Regions from separate parts of the Mesorhizobium sp. SEMIA396 genome, predicted to be linked through region 2. Evidence: riboswitches for the same ligand, from Rfam matches in the RefSeq annotation. Region 2 holds a riboswitch; each other region holds the start of a gene.
What was found. Region 2 has a riboswitch for cobalamin ahead of NP503_RS22235 (CbtB domain-containing protein). Riboswitches for the same ligand answer to the same signal wherever they lie in the genome.

Region 1: it holds a riboswitch for cobalamin, as region 2 does, so the genes downstream of both, NP503_RS07800 (ABC transporter ATP-binding protein) here and NP503_RS22235 (CbtB domain-containing protein) in region 2, are expected to answer to the same signal.
Region 3: it holds a riboswitch for cobalamin, as region 2 does, so the genes downstream of both, NP503_RS09805 (aromatic ring-hydroxylating dioxygenase subunit alpha) here and NP503_RS22235 (CbtB domain-containing protein) in region 2, are expected to answer to the same signal.

The regions. Positions count from the first base shown of each region.
Region 1 covers NZ_JANIFC010000002.1:585,294-588,557, reverse strand. Annotated here, with positions in the region: gene NP503_RS07805 (ABC transporter substrate-binding protein) at 1-844, opposite strand, end outside; gene NP503_RS07800 (ABC transporter ATP-binding protein) at 894-1,682, opposite strand; cobalamin riboswitch at 1,844-2,051, opposite strand; gene NP503_RS07795 (AraC family transcriptional regulator) at 2,307-3,140, shown strand; gene NP503_RS07790 (DSD1 family PLP-dependent enzyme) at 3,145-3,264, opposite strand, start outside.
Region 2 covers NZ_JANIFC010000009.1:243,092-246,355, reverse strand. Annotated here, with positions in the region: gene NP503_RS22240 (MFS transporter) at 4-1,203, shown strand; cobalamin riboswitch at 1,269-1,466, shown strand; gene NP503_RS22235 (CbtB domain-containing protein) at 1,502-1,681, shown strand; gene NP503_RS22230 (CbtA family protein) at 1,697-2,488, shown strand; gene cobU (bifunctional adenosylcobinamide kinase/adenosylcobinamide-phosphate guanylyltransferase) at 2,481-2,996, shown strand; gene cobO (cob(I)yrinic acid a,c-diamide adenosyltransferase) at 2,998-3,264, shown strand, end outside.
Region 3 covers NZ_JANIFC010000003.1:74,014-77,277, reverse strand. Annotated here, with positions in the region: gene NP503_RS09810 (hybrid-cluster NAD(P)-dependent oxidoreductase) at 1-10, opposite strand, end outside; gene NP503_RS09805 (aromatic ring-hydroxylating dioxygenase subunit alpha) at 36-1,283, opposite strand; cobalamin riboswitch at 1,396-1,598, opposite strand; gene NP503_RS09800 (DUF680 domain-containing protein) at 2,108-2,305, shown strand; gene NP503_RS09795 (DUF680 domain-containing protein) at 2,392-2,592, shown strand; gene NP503_RS09790 (DUF680 domain-containing protein) at 2,660-2,896, shown strand; gene NP503_RS09785 (ABC transporter ATP-binding protein) at 2,973-3,264, opposite strand, start outside.

The sequences.
Region 1 (3,264 bases), on a different contig from region 2:
TCTTGACCGCGTCCGTTTCTTTCATCGCCGGGTGGGACTTCAGGAAATCAAGCAGTTTCCTGTAGCCGCCGCCGTCCTGGTAATCGAGCAGGATGAGGAATTGCGGATTGCGCGACGCCACCGTTTCCCAGTCCGTGTTGCCCCAGCTGGTCTCCATGTCGCCCATGATGTTGTCGCCGCCGGCGGCTGATATCATGGCGCTGGGGATGGCGAACTTGCCTGCTGTGAACGGTTTGTCCTCGCCGGAATCATAGAGAAACACTCGCGTACCCTTGCCGTTGCCGACCTTGGCGGTGATGTCGGCGAGCTGCTTCTTCCAGCCGGAGACAAGCTTCTCCGCCTCGGCCTCCTTGCCGAAAATCTTGCCCAGCTTTTCGACGTCGCCATAGAGCAGGTCCATCGAGGCGGCTGGGCGGCTCTTGTCGAGATGGACGCAGCTTTCCGTCAGCACCAGCGTCTTGATGCCGTGCGGAGCAAGCGTATCGGGTGTCACCTCGCCGCCCGGCTTCATGCCGTAATACCAGCCGGCGAAGAAGAAATCCGGCTCGACCGCGACGAGGTTTTCGAGCGTCGGATATTTCGGCGCCAGTTCCGGGATCGAACCCTGCTCGGCCTTGAATTCGGGACCCACCTTGTACCATCCGGTGATGCCGGTCAGGCCGACGATCGACGGCTGCAGTTTCAGCGCGAAAGCCATCTCGGCCATGTTGAGATCCTGGATGACGGCGCGCTTCGGCGGCGCATCGAAGGTCAGCGGCTTGCCGCAGCTGTCGACCGTGACCGGGAAGGCCAGGGCTGTCGAGGCCAGCAGCGAGAAGACAAGCGAAAAGGCCAGGCGTTTCACGGGTTTGCTCCTTGTGGATGGGATTGGGTCGACTACGAGATGGCTTCAATCACGTCGGCGGCGCGGCACGGTTCGGCACATCGAACACCGTCAGTTCGCGGTCTTCGGTCGGATGGCGCAGACGCAGCACATCGATGCCGAAAATCTCGCGGATCAGCTTTTGGGTCAGGGCTTCGCGCGGTGCGGCGAGCGCTTGCAGACGGGCATGGTTCATCACCGCCACCCTGGTGGCGAACGGTGCCACCAGCGCCAGATCGTGCAGCACCGCGATCACCGTCATCTCGAAGCCTGCCACGAGGTCGAGCAGTTCGCCGCGGGCACGCGGGTCGAGATGGTTGGTCGGCTCGTCGAGGAACAGGATTTTTGGCTGCTGGGCGATGGCGCGCGCAAGTTGGGCGCGCTGGCGCTCGCCGCCCGACAGCGAGCCGATGGTGCGGCCAAATAGCGGCAGCAGGCCGGTCCGGCGCAGTGCATCGACGACGATCTCGCGCTCCTCGCTCCTGCGCCGCAGCCCGGCGTGCGGAACCCGGCCAAGCTCGACATAGTCGATCACCGCCAGCCGCGGATCGGGCTGGTCGGTCTGGCCGACCACGGCAATGTGCAGCGCCCGTTCGGCGGCTGAAATCCTGTCCAGGCGGCGCCCGCCGAGCTTCACCTCGCCGGAGCTCGGACGCAGCATGCCCGACAGCATGCGCAGCAGCGTCGTCTTGCCGGCGCCGTTGGGACCGATGATGGCAAGGCGATCGCCGGCGGCCACCGAGAAGCTGACCGCCTGAACCAGATCCCGCCCATTCGCCGTGACGCAGAGGTCACGGGCTTCGAGAAGCGCTACGGTCATCGGCTGCTGCCCGCCGGCTTGCCGGGACGGCAAAGCGTATATACGACGATGCGATGGATGGAGCCGTCCAACTTTCCGTCACTTTCCAAAACTGGCGACGGAAGGAAGCTGGCGAACCGGCCGACAAGACCGGGATTCGCGTTTCCTCCCGGCACACCCCGTCCGGTCAACTCAGTGATGGCAGGTCTCCTGGCTCACGGGTCGTTGCGCCATCCAGCCTTCCCAGCCTTGCCGGCCAGTGGCATTCACGGATTTTGCTCGCCGCTTACAGTTGCGGGGGCAGCCACGGTCTCGACCTGAGCAGGCCTCACCGTGTTCCCTTTTCACCCCTCGCCTTTCGACTCGGGGACCATCACCGCTTCAGCGTAGATTTGCGCCGATCGCTTCGCAATGGATTTCTCGGACGGAGTGGTGGGCCAGCTAAGGGAAACAGGCATCGCATGCTCTCTTTATGTAATAATATAACATACCTAAGAGATGACGCCGGTCGCTGTCAAGCGAAAGCTCATGGGGCGGTTGGCCGGATGGCGACCGGCATCGGCGCAGATTGCACGGGATGCGCAATTTCGATCAAACTGGCTGCGCCAGGAAACGGCAGGATGATCTGGCCAATGCGAGGAGAAAATGGACCCGACCGAGAAAGCGCTGTGGTTCGTCGAAAGCCATCTGCCGGAGGCGATCTCGCTTGATGATGTCGCGCAAAACAGCGGCGTGTCGCGTTTTCATGTGACGCGCGCCTTCGGCGCCGCCACCGGCCGGTCGGTGATGGGCTACATGCGCTCACGCCGGCTGACCGAGGCGGCGCGCAAGCTGGCGGGCGGGGCGCCCGACATCCTCGCCGTCGCGCTCGACGCCGGCTACAACTCGCATGAGGCGTTCACCCGTGCCTTCCGCGATCAGTTCGGCACCACGCCGGAACTGGTGCGCGCGCAGGGCACACTCGACAAGCTCGACCTCGTGGAGCCGATCCTGATGGACCAGTCCCTCCTCACCAATCTCGAACCGCCGCGTTTCGAGACCAGCCGGCCGTTCCTGATCGCCGGCCTCGGCGAACGCTGCAGCTGCGAAACCAGCGCCGCCATCCCGATGCAGTGGCAGCGCTTCGGCCCCTATATCGGCAACATTCCGGGCGAGACCGGCGACGTCGCCTATGGCGTCTGCGTCAACGGCGACGATGCCGGCAATTTCGACTACATCGGCGGCGTCGAAGTGTCTGACTTCTCCGACCTGCCCAGGGACTTCTACCGGGTGCGGGTGCCGGCGCAGAAATATGCGGTCTTTGCCCACCGCGAACACATCTCGACCATCCGCCGGACGGTCAACACGATCTGGAACAAATGGCTGCCGGCCTCCGGGCATGAGATCGCGGACGCGCCGGAATTCGAACGCTACGGCCCCGAATTCGACCCGCGCAGCGGCAAGGGCGGGCTGGAGATCTGGATACCGGTGAAGGCGTAGTCGGTCAGGCCATCGGCAACGCCGGCCAGCGATCGGCGATCCGGCCGCCGGAAAACACCGCGATCGACCCGAACTGCTGCAGCACGGCTTCGCTCTGCGTCGGCCTTAGAAACGCGTAGTCGCC
Region 2 (3,264 bases):
GCAATGTCCACCCATGTGCGCCATCCAATCTGGCTGCCGGCTCTCAAGGCCGCGGACGCGCGCACCTTCGCGTCGCTCTATGCGGTCGAATCCTTCGCCCGCGCCACGGTGTCGAGCGTCATCCCGATCCAGGCCTACGAGATCCTGCACAACGAGCAGATCGTGTCGATGCTCTACACAGTCGTGGCGATGCTCGGGCTGTCGGTGACATTGTTCATGCCGATGCTGATCCGCCGTTTTGCCCGGCGCTGGGTCTACACGGCAGGCGCCTGCCTGCTGGCCGTCGGCTCGCTGTTCTTCGTCACCGACACGCTTGCCGGGCAACTGGCCGGCATGCTGTGCCGGGTGATGGGCGCCAGCGCGCTGTCGATCACGCTCAACCTCTACATCATGGACCACATCCGCAAGACCGACTTCATGCAGGCCGAATCGCTGCGCATGGCGTGGTCGATGCTGGCCTGGACCGGTGGGCCGACGCTCGGCATCTTCCTCTACACGCGCTTCGGCATCTATGCCGCGCATGGTACGGTCGCGGTGTTCGCGTTTGGCCTGCTGGCGCTGTTCTGGACCTACCGCCTCGGCGACAACCAGTCTATCCGTCCGGGCAAGACGCGCCCCGTCAATCCGCTCGCCAATATCGGCCGCTTCGTGGCGCAGCCCAGGCTCAGGCTGGCTTGGCTGATCGCCTTTGGGCGCTCCTGCTTCTGGACGACGTTCTTCGTCTATGGGCCGCTGTTCATGGTCATCACAGGTGAGGGCAAGCTGGCCGGCGGCCTGCTGGTTTCGGCCGGCAACGCGCTGTTGTTCATGGCGATTTTCTGGGGCAAGGCAGGAAAGCGCTTTGGTGGCCGCGGGACCATGACATTCGCCTATTTCGCCATGTCGGCCGCGCTTTTGGCGGCGGGCTTCGTCGGCGAAACCGTGCCGCTGCTTACCGGCGCCTTCCTGCTCTGCGGTGCCTTCTTCACCATTGCGCTCGACGCCCTCGGCTCGACCGCCTTCATGCGCTCGGTGCGCTCCTATGAAAGATCTCAGATGGCAGCGGTCTACCGCACCTATCTCGACTTTTCCGAGTTGACGCCGCCGCTGGTCTATTCAGTGGCGCTGGCCTTCTTCGGCCTGGGCTCGGTGTTCGTCACGCTCGGTCTGCTGGCGGCGGTCTGCGGCTTTGTGACGTGGCGCTATCTGCCAAAATCACTTTGACCTTCATGGCGCATTCGCAATGGTCACCGGCGGAATTTGGTTTGCCGGAAGCGAGGATTCTGCCTATAGTCACCGGTGTCGCCGGTTCCATTTTGGAGCCAAGAGGGAATGCGGTGAGGGCGAATTTCGCCCAATGCCGTGGCTGCCCCCGCAACTGTGTGCGGTAGTCCTCTCCATAAACCACTGAGGATTTTTTCTTCGGGAAGGTGGGGAAGGACGCTGATCCGTGAGCCAGGAGACCTGCCGGCGACAGGAAACTGACTTCGATGCCCTCGGGTGGAGGGCGAAAGGACAAGACATGACTACCGCTTCCGTCTCCCTCGGCACCTCCGTCTCCTCGCAGTCGCGCTTCATGCAGCTCGCTCTTGCCGCGCTGCTCGGCGTTTTCGTGATGGGCTTTGTCGGCTTCTCGCATATCGATGCGGTCCACAATGCGGCTCACGACTATCGCCATTCGATGGCGTTTCCCTGCCACTGACGAGGGGCTGACATCATGAACCTGTTTCGCAACGTCGTGTTCATCGCGGCGATCGCAGGGCTCGTGGCCGGCGTCGTCCTCGCCTGCCTGCAAGCCTATGCCACCGTGCCGCTGATCCTGAAGGCGGAAGTCTACGAACAGGCGGGCGGCGGGCATCACCATGACCATGCCGCTCCGGCCGCAACGGATAGCAATGCCATGAGCACAACTGCACCGGCGGGAGATGCCATGAGCTCTGCTGCCCCGGCGGCGGAAGCCGCTCCGGCAGACGAAGGCTGGGCGCCGGCAGATGGTTTCGAGCGTTTCGCCTTCAGCGTGCTTGCCAACATCGTCACCGGCATCGGCTTCGCCTTGATCCTGGTCGCGGTCTCCGAATTCGCCGGCGGCATCGGTGGCTGGCGCCAGGGCGTGTTCTGGGGCCTGGCCGGCTTCGCCGTGTTCACGCTGGCGCCTGGCCTCGGCCTGCCGCCGGAACTGCCGGCCATGCCGGCCGCCGATCTCACCCAGCGCCAGATCTGGTGGTGGGCGACGGTGGCGGCAACCGCTGCCGGTCTCGGCCTGATCGCGTTTCGCAAGTCGCTGCCGCTGGCGATCCTTGCCGTCCTTTTGATCGTCGTGCCGCATGTTGTCGGTGCACCGCAGCCCGACAGTTACGAAACGGCGATTCCGGAAGGGCTGCATCACCAGTTCGTGGTGGCGGTGACCGTGACCAATCTGGTGTTCTGGCTGGTGCTCGGCGCGGTCGTCGGTGTGGTGCGTGGCCGCTTCACCGGCACCGCGACCAGCCTGCGCGACAGCTTTGCCTGATCGCAAGACACTGACCTTCCTCATCGGCGGTGCGCGCTCCGGCAAGAGCGCGCACGCCGAAATTTTGGCGACCGCCTTGCCGCCGCCCTGGACCTATATCGCCACGGCGCAAGCCTATGATGACGAGATGCATGAACGCATCGCGTTGCACCGATCGCGGCGCGGCGAAGGCTGGACGACCATCGACGCACTGCTCGATCTCGCCGGTACGCTTGCCGCCTTGCCGGAGGATCGGCCGGTGCTTGTCGACTGCCTGACGCTGTGGCTGACCAACCACATGCTGGCCGAACACGATTTCGAGCTGGAATGCCGGCGATTGACGGAGGTGCTGTCGCGGCCGCGCGGGCCCTGGTTCGTGGTGTCCAATGAGGTCGGACAAGGCATCGTGCCGGACAATGCACTGGCGCGCCGGTTTCGCGATGCCGCCGGCCGGCTCAACCAGCAGGTCGCCGCCGTCGCCGATACGGTGCTGCTGATGGTGGCGGGGCTGCCGCTCAAGGTGAAATGACATGACCGACATCGACGATAAGGACGAAGAGCGCCATCGCGCCAAGATGGCCAAGCGCAAGGCTGTGCAGGATGCCGAGGTGGCGAGCAAGACGGTCGAGAAGGGATTGCTGATCGTCAACACCGGTCCCGGCAAGGGCAAGACCACGGCTGCCTTCGGCCTGGCGCTGCGGATGCTCGGCTACGGCAAGCGCGTCGGCGTTGTCCAGTTCATCAAGGGCAAGTGGCACACCGGCGAGAAGGACGCCTTCGCCGCCTTCGGCGACCGC
Region 3 (3,264 bases), on a different contig from region 2:
GGTCCGTCATCGCATTCATCCTCTTGTCCCCTGGGCTAGGCGACGCTGCGCAGGGCCGGCCGGCCGCCTTCGGCAAGGCGCGGCCCGATGAACGACGTGTACCACTCGACGAACTGGATCACGCCGCCCTCATGCAGCTCCGAATAGGGGCCTGGTTCGTAGGCCGGCGACAGGATGCCGAAGGCGTTTTCCTCGACGATGCGGCGGTCCTGGTCGTTGGTCTCGGTCCAGACATGGGTGAGCTCAGCGAGGTCGTAGTCGACGCCTTCGACCGCATCCTTGTGGACGAGCCATTTCGTCGTCACCGCGGTTTCCGTGGCACTGATCGGCAGCACGCGGAAGGTGACGGCATGGTCGCCGAGGATATGGTTCCAGGTTGTCGGATAATGATAAAGCAGCAAGGAGCCGATGCGGTCGGTTGAAACGCTGTCGGACAGGTTCTTCTTCACCGCCCGTTTTCCCGTCATGGTGTAGCTGACGGCATCGCGCAGCAGCGGCGCGCGGGTGGCGCGGTACTGCCCTGCCGGATCGATGCGGAATTTGCTCGGCAAGCCTGATGCCTCGCATCTGGCCCAGTGCGCGACCATCTCGGGGTCGCTGTCGGCGCCGTTGACGCCGGTCACGGTCGGCGCCTCGGGGAAGGTCTTGCACAGCTCAGGGTGATTGGCGACGCAGTGGTAGCACTCGCGGTTGTTTTCCCAGACCAGCTTCCAGTTGCCCTTCTCGATGATCGTGCTCTCAAAGGCGATCTTTGCCTCACGCAAACGGTGCGGCAAAAGATAAGGTTCGATCATCGCCCGCATCGGCGCGAAATCCGCCGGCTCCTTGGCCAGGCAGATGAAGATGTAGCCGCCGACGCTCTCGCAGGCGACCGGCTTCAGGCCGAAATCACTCTTGTCGAAACCGTCGGCCATCTGGCGGGCAAACAGCAGGCGGCCGTCCAGCTCATAGGTCCACTGATGATAGGGGCAGACGAGCTTTGCCGCCGTACCCTTTTCCGCGTTGCACACGCGGCTGCCGCGATGGCGGCAGGAATTGTGGAAGGCGTTGATCTTGCCTTGCTGGTCGCGGACAAGGACGACCGGATAGTCGCCGATCTGCACGGTGATGTAGCTGCCCGGCTTCGGCAGTTCGCAATCATGGCCGATGAACAGCCAGTCGCGATACCAGATCAGCTCCATGTCGAGCTTGAAGTAGTCTGGATCGGTGTAGAAGGGCTGCTCCAGCGAAAAGCCTTGCCGGCGCCCCTTCAGGAGCCTCAGCATGTCGTTGCGGGTATCCATGTCCTGTCCTCGTTTCTAAGGACTGAACTGGTGGTGATGGAGGAAGGATTGAAACGCAGGCCGGCTAGGTGCCGGAAGCGCTATCCACCTCTTGACCGCCCACCGCGATCAGTCGAGTCTAAAAATCTCGGGCTGGTTTCCGGGCTCTGGAGTTGTCCTTGCGGACCATCGCGACACCTTCCCAGGCAGTTGCCCAGTGGTCTCCCGTTGCGACTTGAACTCCACCACCGTTGCGGGGGCAGCGCCGGATTCTGACCGGCTTCCCAATTCTCCGCCTCGTCGTCACGAAGCGGCACCTGAGATGGGTATGATCTAACCACGATCGCTGGCGCGCCGTCGGCATGAAAACGACATCGTATCCATGCGGCGCGACACGGCATGCGAAACGTCACCGCAGATCGTCGCGGGCCGAAATCCCGCCTCCCGGGCGGCCATTTGCCGGCTGCGATCTTCCCGAGTCCGACCCTTGGCGGGGGTCAAAAAAGGTTAACGGTTTCGAAAAGTGACTATTAGCTTGACCTAAAATCGAACCGAACGGTTCGTTTCTGTTGACGGTGCGTGCAGGACGGTGTGAACGCCGGGCCTTTGAAACAGTCAGTGATCCATCGGATGGTTAAACTTAACATGCTGATATAGAGAGGAAAAATGTATCTCTAGATTCCCCTGGCACAATTTCAAGGTGTGGATTCATGGTCCACACGGAACAACTTCGTGATTGGAAAAGGCGGGGTTGCCCTCCCACATCGGGGCTGTCCGAACGACGCGATTTCATTTCCAAGACACGCCGCTAGACGGACGGAAAAAGACGATACTGGAGTACAAAAATGAAAAAGATCATTCTCACTGCCGCAGCCCTTCTGGCCATTTCCGGCAGCGCCTTCGCTGGTAGCGACCACTACGGTTCGAACGCCGCGGCAGCCACTGCTGTCGACAGCTCGTACACCGCTTCGACCAAGAAGTCGGAACCGGCTGCTCAGGCGCCTGCCCAGGGTGCTGACCACAACCTCTTCGGCAACAACTAACAGCCGATTCCCAGTCGACGGCGGGCTCGCCCGCTGCCCTGGCGAAATTCAGACATTCGAAATTCAGACATTCAGGAGTATTTAAGATGAACAAGATCCTCATTGCTGCCGCCGCCGTTCTGGCCATCACCGGCAGCGCTTTCGCGGGCAGCGACAACTACGGTTCGAACGGCGCCAACCAGCCTGCCGCCGCTGTGGACCAGTCGTACACGGCTTCCACCAAGACCTCGGAACCGGCTGCCCAGACACCCGCTCAGGGCAGCGATCGTAACCTCTTCGGTCGCTAAAACCAATTTCGCAAGCGACGGCAGCTGTGCCTGCCGTCTGGCGAAATCCAGAATTCAGGAGACTAAAATGAACAAGATCCTTATTGCTGCCGCCGCCGTTCTGGCCATCACCGGCAGTGCTTTCGCCGGCAGCGACAACTTTGGCTCCAACGGCGCCAACCAGCCTGCGGTTACTTCGGTTGACAGCGCGCATACGAGCTCGGTCCGCAACAGCGGTGGCCTCGTCGAGAAGCTGCTCAATTCGTCGGGCGACGTAGAGAAGTCCGCTCCTCAGGGCAGCGACCGGAATCTCTTCGGCCGTTAACAGTCGAAGCTGATCTTCAAAAAAAGAGCGGCGGGCCTGGCCCGCTGCTCTTTTTTGTCCAAGACGCGGTTCTGCCTCAGGCCGCCTTCGCTTCAGCCTCATGAAGGGCAAACGACCGTCCGTCAGCGTCGAAGAGATGCAGGTCCTCGCCATTGGCGCTCAGCCGCAATGTCGAACCGCGCTTGACCTCGACATTGCCGGGCAGCTTGGTCACCAGCGGCAGGTCGGCGCGACCGATGTCGACATAGACCAGCTGCACCTCGCCGAGCTGCTCGACATAGTCGACCGTCCCCTCGAACAGATAGTCCGCGCCGCTGGCGATGATCAGGTCCTCCGGCCGCACGCCAAAACTCACCGCAGCGCCCTTT